Regions from separate parts of the Rossellomorea sp. NS-SX7 genome, predicted to be linked through region 1. Evidence: riboswitches for the same ligand, from Rfam matches in the RefSeq annotation. Region 1 holds a riboswitch; the other holds the start of a gene.
The links. A riboswitch is a leader RNA that binds a small molecule or an ion and turns the genes downstream of it on or off. The one in region 1 is predicted to bind FMN.

Region 1 (10,118 bases):
AACAGATCCAAGGAATAGAACCCCGGTCGTAAGCGAGGTCAGACCTGTCCTTCCCCCTGCTGTCATAGCTGCTGCGCTTTCAACCGTCGAAACAGTCGGGCTTGTTCCAAAGAATCCCGATGTGAACGCGGAAAATGCATTTGCTTGAAAGGCTTTTGGATACTTGTGAGGCTGTTCTATCATATCGACATGTCCATGTATCAGGCCGATGTTCTCAAATACCAGCACCATCGTTACGGAAAATACTGCGATCCAAAACGGAATTTTCAAAATGGCATCAAAAGACATTTGTCCAAAAACCTGCCCGTATTCACTCCAATGAAATGTACTTCCTGAAATGGAAGGCTCAATACCAAAGATGAACCCTAACAATGTTCCAAAAGCGATACTCCACAAAAATTGACCTTTTACGTTGCGAATAAAAAGAAAAATCGTAACCAGGAAGGTCAGCACCGTAGCCAGAACCTTCAATTCCCCAAAGTCACCGATCGTAATGAGCGCTGAGTCCCCTCGTTGGATCAGACCGCCTTTTTCAAGACCGATGAACATTAAAAACATTCCGAGACCGACTGTGATCGCCTCTTTCAATGTCTTCGGGATGGCCTCCGATAATACTTTCGAAAGCTTCGTAAATGCAATAATCATGAACAGTATCCCTGAAACAACTACAACAGCCAAGGCTTCCTGCCACGTTAAGCCTGAAGACTTCACCAGAGTGAATGTAAACATCGCATTGATGCCCATTCCCGGAACCAGAAGAATTGGTGCATTAGCCCAAAAGGCCATGACCAAACATCCAACAAAAGAAGCCAGTATGGTTGCCATAACCGCTCCTTCAAATGGAATTCCAGCTTCAGAAAGAATGAGTGCATTTACTGCGATAATATACACAATCGTAAAATAACCAATCGCTCCGGCCATTATCTCCTGCTTGAACGAGGTACCATGATCCTTTAACTGAAAAATACCTTTACGTTCCTTCATATAATCTTCCTATAAAACTGCCCTCTCCCTACCCGCTCAATCCCATAAGGGTGAGCCACAAGATATTATTGTAGCAAAAAGGCGGGGGTTTGCCAATAAAAATTATCGGATGTTTGGTTCGGTTGATTATTGTAGGGATCTTCCTAGAATAATTCTATTTAAGCAACTCCCCAAAAGCACCACGAGCTACGATCAATTGCTTAATTACAATGTATTCCATGCTGCGACAAATCCCCCAATCAGAATTCCCAATCAAAAATGCCCAATCCACACTCACTGATGAATAAAGCCGGCCCCAACACGGAACCGGCTCTATAATCTCATTAGCTTTTATATTTTCACTTATCGATTTCACGGACAAGATTCGCCATTTCAATAGCTGAAACGGCAGCTTCCCAACCTTTGTTTCCTGCTTTCGTACCTGCACGCTCGATTGCCTGCTCGATCGTATCAGTTGTCAGGACACCGAAGATGACCGGGATGTCTTCCTGCAATGCAAGACCTGCCACTCCTTTAGCTACTTCGCCGCTTACATATTCAAAGTGTGCAGTGGCCCCGCGGATGACCGTTCCAAGAGTGATGACGGCATCATATTTTCCTGAACGTGCAAGTTTTTTCGCAATCATCGGGATTTCAAATGCTCCCGGCACCCAAGTAACGGAGATGTCACCTTCATCGACACCATGTCTTTTTAGAGCATCCTCTGCTCCTCCAAGCAGCTTGGATGTGATGAATTCATTAAAACGTGATACGACGATCGCCACTTTCAGTCCTGTTCCAACTAAATTACCTTCATAGATTGTTTTCATTTTTCATTCCTCCGAAAGATTGTTTTTTTTAGATGTTTGCAACTGTTACTAGAACTTCAATAGATGACCCAGCTTTGAATGCTTCGTTCTTAAATAATTCTCGTTTTCCAGCTTTGTCGGTACTTGAATGGGCACCCTTCCGACGATCTCCAAACCATATCCATTGATACCTGCAATTTTTCGTGGATTATTGGTTAGCAGCCTGATCCGCTGGATATTCAGATCCCTCAAAATTTGAGCGCCTATACCGTATTCGCGCAAATCCGCTCCGAATCCAAGTTTATGATTTGCCTCGACTGTATCAAGTCCTTCTTCTTGAAGCTTGTAAGCTTTCAATTTATTGATTAGGCCGATGCCTCTACCCTCTTGCCTCATGTATAACAATACCCCTTGTCCCGCTTCTTCTATCTGTGCAAGGGCAGTGGCAAGCTGAGGACCGCAGTCGCAGCGGTTCGAACCGAAGACATCCCCGGTAAGGCATTCTGAATGCACCCTGACCAGAACTTCCTCATCTTCTTTCCACTCCCCCTTGACCAGGGCGATGTGTTCTTTGCCGGTAAGGTTTTCCGTGTATGCAACTGCCTTGAATTGACCGAACTCAGTTGGTAATTCTATTTCAACTTCCCTCGTAACAAGTTTTTCTTTTTTCCGGCGGTAGCGAATCAAATCTTCGATGGTGATGATCTTCAAATCCCATTTCTCTGCCATCTTCATTAATTCAGGAACTCTTGCCATCGTGCCATCTTCGTTCATGATTTCACAGATGACACCTGCTGGTTTTGACCCGGCGATGGCCGCGAGATCGATCGCCGCTTCTGTATGTCCTGCCCGCTTCAACACACCGCCTTTTTTGGCGACGAGGGGAAATACGTGTCCTGGACGTTTGAAATCCTCGGGTTGCGAGGTAGGATTCAAAAGCTCCTGAATGGTTGCTGACCTTTCAAACGCACTGATCCCAGTGGTCGAAGAACGATGATCGATACTGATGGTAAACGCAGTTCCGTGGGGATCTGTGTTTTCATCCGTCATCGGTGAAAGTTTCAATTTCATTGAAAGATCTTCGGAAATCGGCGCACATATCAGCCCTCTTCCTTCTTTTGCCATGAAATTTATCACTTCCGGTGTGGCTTTATCGGCAAGAGCAATGAAATCTCCTTCATTTTCCCGATTTTCATCATCTACTACGATGACGACCTTCCCGTTTTTCAGATCCTCTATTGCTTCTTCAATTGTATGAAACACTTTCCATTCCTCCTCCATTAGTCAGCAAATCCATGTTGATTCAAAAAATCATAGCTGATCTTGCTTGCACTGCCTTGCTTTTGCTGGGTCTGTTCATAGAAACGGTGGAAATACTTGGCCATGACGTCACATTCCACATTGACGATGTCACCTGTCTTCTTTTGGCCCAGTATCGTATCTCCCCTCGTTTGTGGAATGAGTGAAACAGTGATGGAATCATCGCTTAATCCAAATACCGTTAAAGAGGTGCCATCAATCGCAACGGACCCTTTCATGATAAAATAAGGAGAAAGTTCTGATGGAATTGAAATTTCAACATAAACAGCATTTTCGACTTGCTGGAGCCTCTTGATCGTCCCTGTAGCATCGACATGACCATTTACAAAGTGGCCGCCAAATCGGCCGCCGGCTGCCATCGCTCTTTCCAGGTTGACATGTGAACCTGCCGATAAGTTCCTAAGGGTTGTCGCTTCAAATGTTTCCGGCATCACATCGACTTGAAATTGATTTTCTGTAAAGGACGTTACCGTCAAACATACTCCGTTCACACTTATGCTGTCTCCGATATGGACATCTTTTAGAATTCGTTTCGCAGCAATGGTAAGTATCATTGATGCAGCTGATTTTTTTATTTGGTCTATTTTACCGATTTCCTCTATGATTCCCGTAAACAATTCATCAACCTTCTTTCATTCTGGATTGTTTTTTTGGGACAGCCACTATTTTGATATCTTCTCCAATAGAATCAACAGAAACAATGTTCATATCCATGCCTTCTGTAATGGAAGATATACCTCTTCCTCCAAAGCTGGTGAAAGCATCCTTTCCGCCTATTAGCTTAGGAGCCATGTACATGATGAGTTCCTGAAAAGCATTTTCTTCAAGAAAGGAACCATGCACTGCTGAGCCGCCTTCTACATAAACCGATTGGATCGATCTTGTCCCTAATTCCTTCAAAACTTGATGAAGGTCGATGCGGCTTAACGGCAGGGAAATGATTTCACAACCTGCTTCCATGAAAGGAATTTTGTCCTCTTCTTTTACTGATTCACTTGTAATAATAATGGTTTTACTTTCGTTATCTTTCACAATGTTTGATTCTAAAGGTGTTCTTAAATCATTATCTAAAATAATTCGAATGGGGTTTTTTCCACCTTGGGGCAAACGGGTGGTAAGGTGCGGGTTGTCGCGGATGATGGTATTGACTCCAACTAATATCGCGTCATGCCGGTGACGATCATAGTGGACATCGAGTCTTGATTGTTCGGAAGTGATCCATTTACTGTCTCCTGAAGAAGCAGCAGTTTTACCATCCAGTGTAACGGCGGTTTTCAACGTCACATATGGTGTCTTGTGTTTAATAAAATGAAAGAAGTGTTTATTGAGTTCCAATGCTTCAGCCTGACACTCTCCAACATGCACTTGTATTCCGGCGTCACGCAGCTGTTCTATCCCTTTGCCGGATACCAATGGATTTGGATCTGTACTTGCAATGAATACCCTTTTAATTCCACTTGAGATAATAAGCTGTGAACACGGAGGTGTTTTCCCATAGTGAGAACAGGGTTCCAGAGTAACATAAATGTCTGCTTCCTTCGCTTTCTCGCCTGCTGCTTTGATTGCGTGAACCTCAGCGTGTCCTTCTCCGGCTTTTAAATGTGCACCTAATCCTACAATGGCTCCATCGTTTACAACAACAGCACCCACTGCCGGGTTTGGTGATGTTTGACCCTGCGTGGCTTTGGCCATACTCAGTGCAAGTTCCATATAATCCGTGTGCTTCAACAGTCCCCCTCCTCTCTATATAAATAAAACCCCAAGCAAGATGACTTGGGGAGATTGGCATGACAAATAAACGTATTTAATGAAACTATTCAGAAAACTCCATATGTCTTTTGGATATCTGTTCTTTAGTCATAAAATACTGCCGTTCCTTCTCCCATCCAGACTTTAACTGTCGGCTTTGGAGTTTCACCAAATCCACCGTCTGACCTTGATCAGCCGGGTCACGGACTGAGAGCATCATGCTCATCACCGCCGGTAGGGAATTTCACCCTGCCCCGAAGGAAACCTATTCGATTATTATTATTCTATCATAGTTTTTGTCATAATTTCACGCAAGATACTCATTCATTTAAAAATTTGAACCGTTTGAACCAAACAGACCCATTAATAGGACGAATTTTTTCAAAACATGTTCGTCTACGCAGAGTCCCATCCCGCTGCACCATTTTATTTAACAAAAAAAGAATGCCCCTTCAAGAAGCATTCCACGTTCTTCATATAACTTTCCTGCACGACTCTGCGCACCGAAAACACGCTTCTGCACAATCCTGGCAATGCCTATGGTCGTGTGAATCACACTCTTTGCCACATGCATCACAAATGTCTGCGCACAGGGAAAGGATCCCCGGTACAAACTTGCTGCTCCTTTGTATGGCATTGATGGCATAAGAGCAAATATCTGCGCATTCCCGATCAAGCTCTATGCACTCCATCATACGCTGTTCTTCTTTCAATGAAGCATGATAGCAGATGTTGCATGCCTCCAAACATTTTTGCAAAGCATTCAGGCATTCCTTATACGTTGCGTTCATCTCCTCACCTCCCACACCCTCTTATGTTTCCCTAACCACTAAAAAGGATGACTAGGATGTAAGAAAATAATCAGAATCGACAAGCCATAAAAAAATGAGCAGCCAGTCATCCGCCTCCGAATAAGCTTCAAAAAAAGTGATATGGCTGTGATGGCTATCGAACAGCTTTTGAAAGCTTTGCGGGAGAAAGCCTTTTTGCAGAGAAAGCCGATTGACCCCCTTATAATTCAACACCCAACGCTTATTACCCTTATAAAGAAGGATTGTATCCCCATTTTCTTCGCTTCTCCATTCAATGGCAGTTGTGCTGTGATATTTCAGTTTATATTCTAATTTTGTCTCTTCATGTGCAATGACAATCCTTCTGCTCCACTTACATAATGTGAGCGGCATTTTGTCTTTTCGATGAAATACAAAATGCTTGGGATTGTTGATCAAGGAAGTCCTTTGAAGTGAATAGCTGGACCAGCCATTTGTTTTCAAGTAAAAAAAGCCTTCCTTTGTCTTAACACCTATCAATGAATGACTCGAGACAGGAATGTTTTCATAATATAAGCGAGTTGCCTTCCTGATTTCTTTTTTGATGCTTTGGCTCAGATAGAGATTGGTTAAAGCAGGTATAAACAATAGAAGCGGGAAGTAAAACAGTGTTTCCACAACAAGCAGCATCCCGACTCCCATCAGGAAATACATGATACCGTGATAAAGCAATGTATGTTGTTCGTTTCTATAGATATGATATAGGTTCATGAAATGCTCGTCCTTTCCACGAATCATTATCATATCTATGTTTGGAAGATAAAAAAAAGACCCTTAAAGGCGGGAAGTTTTAAAGGAATTACTTATAATTGTCATTTGTAGTATTGTCTATTCTCTCTAAAGAATAGTATTATCAATTTTATTTAACCTGTTAATACCGCTGTTGATTTCCGTGGAAGACTTCGCTTTCCGCGGGCGAGCGGGGAGCCTCCTCGTCGCTGCGCTCCTGCGGGGTCTCCCCAGCTTCGCTTTTCCCGCAGGAGTCTACGCCTTCCACTCCAACCAACAGCTAGATCCAGTTATCGATAACAAACGAAATGTAACTGAGCCCTTCTGAAAGCCACCTAATAAAAAATGAATCTTACTATGATAATGCATAGAACCTCCCTCTTTCACTCGTTACCATATGTTCCCAACCCTACAAGTGGAGAGACCATTTATTTTTATTCTCTACCTTTTTACTGCTTCAGTAATAGCAGAACATTATCGTTAGTCCCAATCAATTACTTATGAAGAATCAAATCGGCCCATTCCATGATTTGGTTATGTTTCCTTTTTGCATCCTCGTACCCCTGCTCATACAAGTCATCGAGCTTATCAGGGTTCTTTTCAATCCTGCTGACCTTTAAAGGCCGCCTGGGCTGGATGATGAGGACTCTTCCTTCTTTTTCTCTTTCCTCCAGCTCTTTCACCGTCTGATTGTACACCAGATATCGGTTCATTAAGGTTTTGTGCAGCTCAGGATAGTGAGGATATTTTCTTTTGATAAAGAAGGAAAAACGGGATGGCTTCTTGAAATATCCCCTATTCCTTGTTAGAACTACTATATTCCTCAGATGCCCGTCTTTTTCCGCTCTATCAATCGGTATCGGATCGCTGATTCCTCCATCAAGAAGATGGTTCGATCCATATTCCACGACCGGTGCAAAGAATGGAAGTGAGCTTGACGCCCTAATGATCGTTAACATATCCTCTCCGTAATCTTTCCTGGAAAAGTAACGTGGCTTCCCGCTGTGACAATCGGTTGTACCGACGACAAACTCGGTTTCGCTCGTTTGAAAGGCTTTATAATCGTACGGTACCAGCTTATTTGGGATTTCGTCGAATACATAATCCATCCCGAATAATTCACCTGTCTTCCAATAATTCTGCCAGCTTAAGTATTTTGGGTCTCGTATGAAATCTATATTCACCTTTTTATTTCTTCCTGATTGTTTCGAGATATAGGAAGCTGCATTGCATGCCCCGGCGGAAACCCCGATCACATACGGAAAGTGTATATCATTTTCTAAAAAGTACTCAAGGACTCCAGCGGTATATATTCCCCTCATACCACCGCCTTCCAGAACAAGCCCTGTACGTTCAATCATCATGAATACTGCCTCCTTGTAGCAACATTGATTTTACTTCTTCCGGATAAAGTGCCTTATCATATAGCTCATTCAGATCAATCCAGCGGGGGATGTAGGTCCCTTCACCGGACCGATATTCTTCTCCTGTCCCCCGGCCGACTTTACCGCTATATTTTCCTGCAATAAAATACTTTTGTGAACCATTTTGCTCAAACTCGAGTGCCAAGGTAAGTTCCCCCACTTCGATGCCAAGCTCCTCCTGCGCCTCCCTTTTGGCAGCTTCTTCAAATGATTCGCCTTCTTCCAATCCGCCTCCGGGAATGACATAATACTGTCTCCCGCCTTTTTTCCTTTTGATGACTGCTATCTTATTGTTTTCTAAAATAAGGATCCCAGCTCGATTTCGCATCCAGGCATTCTCCTTTTTGTTTCCATAGTCAATCTTCTTGCCCATCATACATTCATCTTTTAAGTAAACATTCTTATCTCTTTGAATAATTCGATATCCCTCCCCATAAACCCTGTCAGTTTTTGTAATGACAACATACACAAAAAAAGCTGATGTTCATACCAATCAGCTTTTTCTGTTATTAAGTGAGTTCTTTTTTCTTGAATAGATAAGGTGTAATGACCAGCATAAACAGGCATATCATTATAGTCAGCACCATGGTGAACGTAAGGTTGCTGCTCCACCCCTGTCCGCTTAAAACTTCAGTGATATATGATGAAAGCTGAGAGGGAGACCACTTTAACCGATCCGGCAATGCACCGGATATAAAGCTAAGGACGACCGATACGGTGATTGTTGAAAAAGCGGCGATCCCGGATGCTTTAACGAGCGAGCTGAAAAAAAGCAGCAGCGTCATAATGAATGTGAGCCACATGCCATAGATGGCCAGTGACTGAAAGAAGGCGGGAGGAGCTATGTTTTCAAATAATAAATTGATATAATACCAGCTTGAAAGCATGCCAAGAATATATGAAGTCCATATAAGAAGGAGGGAAGCTGCCCATTTTGAATAGATATAGGCATTATACGATACCGGTTTGACCAGTACCATCGATGCGGTCCCGCTTTTCCTCTCCCCTGAAATAATTCCCATGAAGCCAAGGACGATGACGAGAACTCCTAACATATTGAATTGGCTGATCGTAGACATAAGCACTTCTTCTGACGAAGGAGGAGGTATATCGATCACCGCACCCTCTGGTAAATCACCTAAAGAATTCAGGATATCAGGCAGATAATACGCTGTAAGAGGTTCGGTTAATCCAAACAAAATAAAGACAATCGGCATCCAGACCCACTTGAAATTACGCGCGGATTCCAACAGTTCTTTTTTCATTAACACCCATGCTATATTCATTTATCTCATCACCTTCATAAAAAGATCCTCTAAACTTTGGTCACTGCTTTCCAGTTTCGCAACCGGCCAGTCCCCCTCTGATATGAGGGTGAATAACCTGCTTCTATCCCTATTCAACTTCTCTACTTCAATGGTCATTGACTCTTTCTCAACCTTTAACTGCCTTACCCATGATAATTCTTCCAGCACTTCTCTATAGGGTCCCAAATCACCTTCGATGTGTATCTTCAATGAAGGACTGTGATGCCTGGCCTTGATGTCAGTCAATGGACCTTGTTCGATCAGTTCTCCGTTATAGAGAAAAAGGACATCATCACAGACTTGTTCTGCATCATTCAATATATGAGTAGAAAAAAGAATCGTCGTATGTTCTTTCAATTTATTCAGGAGATTAAGTACCTCTCTGCGCCCGAAAGGATCAAGTGCCGAAACAGGTTCATCCAGGATGATGAGCTTTGGCTGATGGATCAAAGCCTGTGCTATCCCCAGCCTCTGCTTCATTCCGCCTGAGTATTGATTGATCCTCCTGTTTTGGCCTTCCGATAAGTTGACAAGCTTGATCAATTCTTCACTGCGATGTCTTGCTTCTTTCCTTGTTAATCCGGTTATCTCACCTGAAAAGATTAAATATTCCATCCCGGACATCCATTCAAAGTACGAAGGGTATTGAGGGAGATATCCAATCATTGCACGAATATCCCCTGCATGATCAGGTGTACTGATCATGCCGTTTGTCGGGGTGATCAAACCCGCAAGCATGTTCAATGTGGTCGTTTTTCCGGCTCCATTCGGACCGATCAAAGCTGTGCACTTCCCTCGTTCCAAGTGAAATGTAATGTCTTTGACTGCGTGCTTTTCTTTATATTTCTTTTCCAGGGAAGCAACTTCCAAGACATTCATCCATTTTGTCTCCTTCCGAAGATAAAGTATATGATCGGGCCGATTACGTTGATGAATAATACGACCAGCAGCCACACCCATTTTGGCCCATTTGTATGTTTAATCCTT
Region 2 (10,118 bases), 180 kb from region 1:
CTCCGCTGTTGACTAACAGTACTTAACGAAAATAAAAGGGAGTATCCCTGTTTCTGCTCATCAACTTTCGCCAATACCCCATGAAGTAAATTAAGAAATCTAAAACGATATTCCTCTCCATGGAGATCCAGTTTCTCAGCAGTTTGAATCTCAGTCAAACCGTAATCCTGGAAACCTGTTAAGCGTAATACAAGCAGAGATGGATCTTCTTTTGCCTCTATATCACGTAATACACTATGAAGTTCCCTGAATAAGGTAAGCGCGAGCCGATCCCTGTCTGAGACACCCCTTAAGAATTTCTTTATCCATTCCTGGACACTTCTGCTGCGTTGAACAGGAAAATACGACGTTTCTTTATGATTCGTATTTGATACTACTTGTACAAGTAAATTCAACCTTCTCCAAAATAATAACCCCCTATCACCATATACCAATCCATTCATATGATGGGGGAAAAACATTGATGATTGGTGCTGTTGTAAAGCTTCTTCCCCTTTCTCCGTAAGCCGTGCCTTGGACTCTTCATTTAATTCGATGAATCGTCCCTCTGCTAATTCGTTGATCTTCTCATTGAAATATTCACGTGACAGATTGGGCAGTGAGAGAAAAAAAGGATGTAATTGGAATAAATGGGCGTCTTGTATGGATTGAGACGATTTTTTGCCTTTTAGAATATGATAAACAGAGTAGATGGATCGTTCACCATTCAACTGCCTTAAACAATATACTATAACAAAGTTTAAATACGTCATTGGATTGCCCCTCTGTTTTTGCAGGTTATTGTCAAATATTGTACCATGAAAATCATCTCTTTCGATGTTTTGTTTTAAACAGTTAGGATAAATATAATAAATAAAGGACCTAACTATTGAAATGTTCTACGTTCCTCTATAAAATATAAATTAGGTTATTTTTCTAATTAATTTTATGTATAATGAATGATTGATTATATAGAATTTTTTTCAGGAGGTTTTTTCGTTGCCAAAATATACAATCGTTGACAAAGATACATGTATTGCATGTGGAGCTTGTGGAGCTGCAGCTCCGGATATTTATGACTATGATGATGAAGGTATCGCGTTTGTTACCCTTGATGATAACCAGGGTACTGTCGAAGTGCCGGATGTACTTGAAGATGACATGGTCGATGCATTCGAAGGTTGTCCGACAGACTCAATTAAAGTTGCAGACGAACCATTTGATGGAGACGCACTAAAATTCGAATAGTCCATATATGAAGCGATCGATTCCGGTCGCTTTTTTTATTTCGATTTTTCTGCATTAAAAAAAGCTCCGTCAGAAAGAGCTGACGGAGCTTTTTTGATAAATTCAGCCTCAAGCTGCTCTCTTAACAGTAACCTGTTTGGTGAGCCAGCCCTGAAGACGAATGAATAATAGTAAGAAGACAATGGTAACCAGCGCACCTTTCAGAATGTTAAAAGGCACGATACCCGTAAGGATAATTCCTGCAGGAAGTTCAAAGTTCATGAAATACTTGTAAGCAGGAAGCAGGACAAAATAATTTAATATCCCCAGCGCTATGCTCATTACGATCGTTCCTGTAACCAATCCGGCTAATAACCCCTTCTTGGTTTGAAAACGGGAATATACGTAATAAGTCGGCAAAATCAGGAATACTCCTGCTGCAAAATTTGCAAAGTGTCCAATTGGGACACCAGTATCGCTGCCTGTCATCACATAGTCGATGATATTTTTAAACAATTCAACAAGTATGCCGGCAAGCGGTCCTAAAGTAATGGCGGCAATCAGCGCTGGTACATCACTGAAGTCAACCATCAGGAATTTAGGAAATGGTGGTATTGGGAAGTTAAAAAGCATTAATACATACGAAATGGCACTTAACATACCAATTGTTACGAACGTACGAGTAGTCATTTTTTTCATTACACTTCTCTCCCTTTGGAGATTCATCTCACTTAGAAGATCGTTCAGCCACGGCAGCACTAAAAAACTCCCAGATCATACTTGCATCCCGGAGTTTGAAAAGGCGTACCCAAATAAACGTTCAGCTTCCCATTTTCTAAACGTTTTGGCTAAAACCTTCATCTTCTCCCATCCAGACTTTACTGTCGGCTTTGGAATCACACCAAATCCTGCCCCTAAAGGCTCGCGGGCTTAGAAACATCGTTGTTTCATCACCGCCGGTAGGGAATTTCACCCTGCCCCGAAGACGAATCTTATTTTTTTATACAATATCATTATACATAAAACGACGTCAATGTAAAAGGAAAACATTTTGAATTCGAGGTAATCAACTTCCCCTCTTCACTCTCAGTCTTTGAAGCGGATAGATGGTATCTTTAGTATCCAGGCCGTTCAGTGTCCGCAACTCAGTCAGATTCAAGCTGTTTTTCTCTGCTATCGAATATAGCGTATCACCAGGTTTTACAATGTACTCTTCTTCTTTTCCCCCTTGTGGAATGACTAAGCGCTGCCCTGCCTCTATATGTGACGAGCGAGTATCATTAGAAGCTTTGACTTCTTCGACAGTCAAGCCATATTGCTTTGAAATGCCCCATAATGTTTCATTCTTTTTTACAGTATGTATTACGTGCGTTTCTGTTACAAGGTTACTCTTTTGATCATGGCGTTGTTCAGGAACCCCATTCATGTGTCCCGATGCTTCAATCGTTTGATAAGGATCCTGTTCTTTGGCAAAAACCAGTTGTCCGATTTCCCCTTGTCCAAAAAGTTCGAACGGATCAATTGCATTTATTTTATTCAGGGTCCACCCCCCTCTGTGTACTTCAAAATGCAAATGGGCCCCAGTTGACCTGCCTGTACTTCCGACACTTCCGATTTGCTGACCCTGTGACACACGCTGTTCTTCAGACACTCCCCTCTCATTGAGATGGGCATACACTGTTTCATACCCATTCTTATGAGAAATAAATACAACATGGCCATAGCTCTCGGAATAATACGATTTACTGACTATTCCTTCTGCAGCCGCATAGACAGGGGAACCGATATTTCCCCCGATGTCCATTCCTTTATGAGTACCCGAACGAGTTCCATACAGATCAGTAATCACCCCTTCGACTGGAAAAATCCATCCACCATCCGTTTCATTGGCCATTGCTTTCACTTCCTTACCGGTAAGGAACATGATACTTACACATAGTGCCAATAAAAAAACAATCAAAAACCTTCTTAGGTAATCTAAAAGCATGCTTGTCCTCCTTAAGGTATTTACGTACTTCATTGGTTCTGCCAGCACTGATGCCGAAAATGACTTTACTTGAAACTGTATGTACAACTTTCCAAAAATATGAAATGCAAAAAATTCCCTTCTGGTAGTTTGCGTAAAATGGTGAAAAATATACGAAGAATTATAGATATCCGATAAAATCATCTGAAAACTCGCACCATTACTGATGCAGAAGATGCCACCTCTAGAAATCAAGCTGAAAAATCACCTGGAGTCCCATATATTTACCAAACGGACTAAAAAGTCCATCAACAAAAAAACGACCGAAATAGAATCAACATTCCATCTCGGTCATCCATGATCTATTGCTCCAACTTTTTTTTGTTCGGACTTAAAGGCGTCGCAAGCGGCTCTGTAAAGGTGAAACCGTTCCATTGTTCCTGTTCGATGTTTTGGAACTGAACTTTTTCATAGCCTGAACTCTTGGCGGTAAGCAGTATCCCCTCAATGAATTCCTGTGCATGATGAAAATTCATTGAGTTTAAATCTACTGTCTTATTGAATCTGACAGTGACCACATTTTCAGCTTCTGTCACATCCATTGAAATACTTTCTGGTATCACGCTTTTAAAGAACTCTGAAGGAGTTTCTTTCATTGCTTCTATCGATTGCTTTACATTTTTACTGGAGATGGAACCCGGAACCAGGTAGCTGCCGTGTCCGCCAGGTGAATAACTATAAAATGCATGGTGTAAGTCCTGATTCAGCGGGATGGAGGATAATGGTCCATAATGACTGAATTCCGGTGTACTACCATCTTTATATTGAAGGTTGATTTCCTTCACATCTTTCTCTTCAAATGAATATAGGAGTGATTGATAAAAATTGGACTCGATTGCACTGCTTCCACTGTAAGGATGGTTCTCTTCAAGGATCAACACTACGCTTTTTTTGTCTTCACTGAGTGTTAAATCCCCCTTGATAGGAAAATAATCCTGAAACCCCCACTCGGTTTCCGGCAGCCGGCCGGAAATGGTTTCATAGTGCTCCACCCAATCTTTCTGGCTTTGATCGACTGCTGCAACGACCGAAACCGGTACTGGTATCGCATCACCAGAAACAAGCCCATATGAATAAAAGTCTTTCTCAGCCACATCTTCCTTAAATACTGAAAGTCTTTCATGCTGCGGTTCTTTTTCTGGAGCTAAGAGTGTCTCTGTTTCTTTGTCATGTTCTTCTGCCATTTTGAGTTGACTTTCTCCATTGGAGTCCTGCGCCAAACCGGAGTCTGATTCGGTAGAGGGTGAGTCCTTTGCCGTTTTTGCTTCACCACCTGAAGAATCAGTGGAAAAAGCACCTTCCATCGCGCTGTCTTCGCCTGAAAGCTGTGACATCAGTGCAGGTGACAAGAGAACTACAATAAAAAGAGCAGCAAGTGTCACAAGAGCCGGTACGTACCGCCGCAGACTGTTCCACGGCTTTTTCCCCATTTTCATTTTGGAGTATATATGAGATGGATGGCGGTCATCTTTTATTTTTGGCATCTGTTTGATCATCTCTTCGATATCACGATCGTTCCATTCTGATTTTCTCAATCTCCTTCTCCTCCTTTCTCAGGCGCTGACTCATCTCTATTTTCAGCCATTTTAATGCTCTATGCTGTGTTGTCTTCACTTTACTTTCTGACCACTCCAATATTTCAGCCGTTTCTTTGATGGACAACTCTTGAAGGTAGCGCATGATGATGACGAGACGATAGTCTGTCGAACTGTGCTTCAAGCATTGATATAATACTTGTATTTCTTCATTGGCGACAACGATTTCTTCAGGAGGTGCATCATCTGAAGGCAGATCATTGCGGTTCCAATCGAATTTTTCCAATATCCGATTTTTCCAATTTTTTTGTTTTCTGAAATGATCGATCGCCACATTTTTAGCAATGGAAAAAAGCCATGTTTTTTCAGAACTTTTCCCTTCAAAATGCTGATATGACTTAAGGACCCGGATATACACTTCCTGAACCATGTCTTCCGCCTGCTGCCGGTTTTGCACCATGTATATCAAGAAGTTAAAGACATCCTGGTGATATTTAGAATATAATTCGTCAAAAACGGAGTTCATTTTACCCCTCCCCGTCAACTAATTAGTCGATTATTTTTTTAAAAAGTTACACATCGAAACATTTTTTTCAACCGATTTCAAAACCGGACAATAATCGAAAAAAGCCAACAGTATTCCCTGCCCTCAGAGGTGTCTACTGCTGACTTTTTAATGAAAATTGTTCCCCATGTAACAAGATTTATCGTCACATTTCTTCATTTTCCTTATTTGCCGGGGATTTTCATCGATTTATGACCGAAAAGGAAGAAAGAATGTGAATGTTGTCCCTTGGTCAAGTTTGCTATGAACCTGTATATGGCCATTATGACCTTCCACTATGTTCTTAGCAATTGCCAAGCCAAGTCCTGTCCCTGATTTCCCCCGCGTCCGTGCTTTATCTGCCTTATAAAAACGTTCAAATACGAAAGGAAGATCTTCTTCAGGAATTCCCGAGCCAGTATCTTTTACATGAAACAAAAATCCACCCTTCCCTTCCGTTAATGAAACCGTAACGGTTCCTTCTTCAGGAGTGTGCCTTACTGCATTATCGATCAGGTTTGTCAATACTTGCTCGATCCTGTCTGGATCCATTGTCATTTCCTTTTTCAAATCGACATTGCTTTCAAAGTAAATCGAAACCCGGTTATCCCTTGCAAGTCCGAGAAATTTATTCGTCACTCTCTCCGTAAACGACATGATCGGGACAGAGTCCTTGTTTAACGTGATATGGCCTGCTTCCATTCTTGCAAGATCCAAAAGGTCATTCACTAGACGTCCCATTCTAAGGGATTCATCATAAATGATACGTGCGATTTCTTTCTTTTCTTCTTCAGATTCTGCGATGTCATCCACAATTGCTTCACTGTAGCCTTGCAGCATGGATATCGGTGTGCGAAGTTCATGGGATACATTTGCAATGAAGTCCTTGCGCAGTTTATCCAATCTTCTCTCTTCGGTCATATCGCGGACGACCATAACTGCGCCCCTGATTGTATTATTATTGTATAGGGGACTTACAATCACAACATAAGACCTTCCTTGAAGAGTGATTTCTCCTGTCTGCTCAGTCTCGGTGACGACTACATTTTGGAGGAGCTCTTTGACCGAAGTCGGAATCGGCTCATCACCCATGTCGCTCTGTTCGTAATACCATTGCTGCAGGAACCGGTCTGCCGGGGGATTTGTTATCAGAATCGTTCCATCCCGGTTAAACGTGATGACTCCATCTGCCATACTGCTTAAAATGCTCGAAAGCTGTTCTTTCTCCTGACTTAGGGCATTGATATGAAATTTGAGCTGTCTTCCCATTTGATTGAATCCAGTAGCTAATTCCCCTATTTCATCCTTTGTCAGGATGGGTACCTTCGTATCGAATTTTCCCTTTGCCACTTCAAAAGCTGCTTCCCTCATTTTTCTCAGAGGTGCCGTTATACGCGTGGAAAGGAAAAAGGCAAAGATGGTAGTCAGGATGATAGCGATCCCGGCTGCAAGAAGGATGAGCTTAGTTGTTTGCCGTGTTGTATCTTTAATAACCCCAAGTGACTGATATAAATACACAGCCCCGTCCCGGTCATCAATATGCAGCGGCGTTCCGACCACTATGATATTCTCATATCTGTTATCTGAAGAATCGGAGGATAATTCAAATTCTTTTTTTACCTTTTTTTCTTCAGAGACCCTTTTCAAATCTTCATCTTTTAAAATCAGGGAATGAATATCACCATGATTCCCTTTTGAATCATGAGAATATACAGATTTATCATCATCGAGCACAATCAGGATATTGACCGGTTCATCAATGATTTCCTTTCCCAGTTCCATCCCCAGTTCCAGATCTTTATGATTTTCGACGATTCTGGCTACTTTTTCTGCTGTATTCGTTAATTCTTTCTCGACTTCATCCACATGATAGTTCTGGAAAAACTCGAGCAGCAGGATCGTTAATATAAAGAGGACAAATGAGACCAGCAATAAAATGGTGACCCACAGTTTTCCTACTACACTTCGCCAAAGCCTCATTCATTTGTAACCTCGAATTTATATCCCACTCCCCAAACGGTGACAATCATTTTAGCTGCCATCTCAGATACTTTGTTCAGCTTTTCTCTCAATCGCTTCACATGTGTATCAACGGTTCTTAAGTCTCCAAAGAACTCATAGTGCCATACTTCTTTAAGAAGATGCTCCCGGTCAAACACCTTATCAGGGGATTTTGACAGGAAATACAGCAGTTCATATTCTTTAGGGGTCAGGTTGACATCCACCCCGTCTGCAGTTACGCGATGTGCATCATTATCGATTGTCAGATGAGGATACACGATGAGATCTTTCGCTTTTGCCTCTGTTTGTATGTAATTCGTTTTGGAAGACCGTCGTAACAATGCTTTTACTCTGAGGACCACTTCCCTTGGTGAAAATGGTTTAACGATATAATCGTCGGTCCCTACTTCGAAGCCCTGTACTCTGTTCACTTCTTCCCCTTTTGCCGTCAGCATGATGACAGGGGTAGACTTTGTTTCACGAAGATGCTTGCACACCTCGATCCCATCCATTCCAGGCATCATGATATCAAGTAAAATACAATCATAATCATTTTCAAGGGCTTTTCCTAAAGCATCTTCACCGTTTTCAGCTTCATCAATGATATAATTTTCTCTTTCTAAATACATCTTCAGCAATCTTCTAATGCGGTCTTCATCATCTACAACCAATATGCGAATGATTTCCTCCATGAATAGGTCCTCCTTTTAGGTAATTCCATCATTATCCTTATTGTAATTCAAAAAAGAGACTGACTCAAAGAGAATTTGATTCCCGTTTCGTCAGCCTCTCAGTCCTGTCCCGATTATGCGTATGAATGCAATCCAGCGATGATCAGGTTTACAGCCACTAAGTTAAACATGATGATAGCGAAACCGATAACTGCCAGCCAGGCTGACTTTTCCCCATGCCATCCTTTTGAAAGACGGAGATGCAGGAATGCGGCGTAGAACAAGAAGGTGATAAGCGCCCACACTTCTTTGGGATCCCAGCCCCAGAACCTTGTCCAGGCGATTTGAGCCCAAATCATGGCAAAGATCAATCCGCCCAAAGTGAAAACGGGGAACCCGATCAGTACAGAACGGTAACCGATTTCGTCCATTAAGTCGAGGTTAACACTCTTAACAGCAGGCTGTATCTTAGCAGCTATGCGCTTCCGGAATACGAGGCGCAATAACAGATAAATCACGGTTCCTGAAATAAATGACCATATGACCGTGTTCAATTTTTTCGCATTGATCAATGCCGGCATTTCCGCCCATGGTTCCATTGCATTTTCTGTTACTAATTCGCCCTCATTCGGGCCCACGATTGCAGGAAGAGTATATTCTGAAACTACTTCCTGGCCTTGTTGATTCACATAGTTAAAGGTTGCTTCATAATTCGATAACGTAAATCCTGTAGAAGCCACGATAAATCCAAGTACTACTATGATTCCATACATGACAGTCTCAAGCCAGAATGACTGTCTGCTTCCTTTTGTATGATCAACCGATTTCAATAAATAGATCAATCCAGCCACAAAGCTGATTGCAAGAATTGATTCCCCTGCAGCGACAGTGGTGACATGTATCTTTAACCAGTCACTTTGAAGAGCCGGAATCAGCGGGCTGATATCTTTAGGGAACATACTTGCATAAGCGATGATCAATAAGGCAATCGGCAAAGCCACTACACCAAGAATCGTCTTCTTATAAATGAAATAAATAATAATGAACGACCCTACCAGTGTCATTCCGAAAAATGTAGTATATTCAAACAGGTTGCTGACCGGAGCATGTCCAGCTACTGCCCATCTAAGGAAGAAGAAGCCGAGTTGAGCCGCAAATCCTATAATGGTAATGACAATCCCGATAAGGCCCCATTTGCTCTGATTTGTTTCTGTCGTATTCTTTTGACGGATGCTCCCGCCAAGAAATAATGTCGCAACTAAATACATAATAAAGGCGATATAAAGTAGATTACTACTCCATTCGGCCATTGAGGTCGCTGTCATCCTTGTTCCTCCTTACTCTCCTTTTCTTGCTGGTCCTCCGGCATTCCAATATCCGTTCCTTCCAGTATTGCTTTCAGCTCATTTTTCAAACCAAACCAGCCTTTGTTAGTATGTCCGGCCACTATTAAACTTCCATCCCCGCTTCTTCTGAACCAGAATCTGCGATGATGCCAGTAAGCGCCTTGTACAACTCCTATCATAAATATAGCTCCACCAAGAGCAATAATCCACAGGGTCAGATCCTTGTGAACGGTCAACGCCGATACATCTCGGGTTTCAACACCTGCAAATGAGACTTTGAACTCATTCTCACCGAGGGGTTCAAGGTTTTTTCTGATTCCTACGAAACTGATTTCACCTTCAGGTTTGTCTGGTGAAAATAGTTTAAACAGGAAGGCTGGGTTATCAGGAACCGGTTTATTAGAGATAGGCTCACCATTTTCATCAAAGCCTGTGAAGTTGGGATAATAGCCCATCAGCTCGATACGATACCCATTTCCAAAATCATATTTGTCCTTTGGATCAAATAAATCGACGGTAAATTCACCGAAGGTCTTACCGCTTTCTTTGTTATCGAATGTAAATGACATCGTCTTGAATTCATCCAACTTGTAGCTTGTCTGGTAAACCGCGAAGCTTTCAAATTTAAGAGGATGGTTTACTTTGATCGAGTCCTCTTTTTCTAATTTCAATTCTGCTTTTTCACCGGGAAGGGTCTTACCGGACTCTTTATAAAGCACAACATCCGATTGATAATTCTTCGCAATGGTGCCTACACGTTCAATCGTTTGCTGAAAAACCTCTTTATCT

Region 2: linked by a shared signal. The riboswitch ahead of ACUXV2_RS12190 (ECF transporter S component) and the one ahead of ribD (bifunctional diaminohydroxyphosphoribosylaminopyrimidine deaminase/5-amino-6-(5-phosphoribosylamino)uracil reductase RibD) in region 1 are both predicted to bind FMN.

Annotation. Positions count from the first base shown of each region.
Region 1 covers NZ_CM128249.1:2,243,109-2,253,226, forward strand. The annotation lists gene ACUXV2_RS11165 (NCS2 family permease) at 1-984, opposite strand, end outside; gene ribH (6,7-dimethyl-8-ribityllumazine synthase) at 1,323-1,793, opposite strand; gene ACUXV2_RS11175 (bifunctional 3,4-dihydroxy-2-butanone-4-phosphate synthase/GTP cyclohydrolase II) at 1,842-3,035, opposite strand; gene ribE (riboflavin synthase) at 3,053-3,709, opposite strand; gene ribD (bifunctional diaminohydroxyphosphoribosylaminopyrimidine deaminase/5-amino-6-(5-phosphoribosylamino)uracil reductase RibD) at 3,714-4,820, opposite strand; FMN riboswitch at 4,963-5,107, opposite strand; gene ACUXV2_RS11190 (hypothetical protein) at 5,684-6,382, opposite strand; gene ACUXV2_RS11195 (patatin-like phospholipase family protein) at 6,895-7,761, opposite strand; gene ACUXV2_RS11200 (NUDIX hydrolase) at 7,754-8,152, opposite strand; gene ACUXV2_RS11205 (ABC transporter permease) at 8,334-9,110, opposite strand; gene ACUXV2_RS11210 (ATP-binding cassette domain-containing protein) at 9,111-10,010, opposite strand; gene ACUXV2_RS11215 (PLD nuclease N-terminal domain-containing protein) at 10,007-10,118, opposite strand, start outside.
Region 2 covers NZ_CM128249.1:2,424,841-2,434,958, forward strand. The annotation lists gene ACUXV2_RS12180 (helix-turn-helix domain-containing protein) at 1-752, opposite strand, end outside; gene ACUXV2_RS12185 (ferredoxin) at 979-1,227, shown strand; gene ACUXV2_RS12190 (ECF transporter S component) at 1,336-1,905, opposite strand; FMN riboswitch at 2,062-2,197, opposite strand; gene ACUXV2_RS12195 (peptidoglycan DD-metalloendopeptidase family protein) at 2,273-3,193, opposite strand; gene ACUXV2_RS12200 (hypothetical protein) at 3,535-4,767, opposite strand; gene sigX (RNA polymerase sigma factor SigX) at 4,739-5,293, opposite strand; gene ACUXV2_RS12210 (ATP-binding protein) at 5,522-7,291, opposite strand; gene ACUXV2_RS12215 (response regulator transcription factor) at 7,288-8,004, opposite strand; gene ccsB (c-type cytochrome biogenesis protein CcsB) at 8,118-9,293, opposite strand; gene resB (cytochrome c biogenesis protein ResB) at 9,305-10,118, opposite strand, start outside.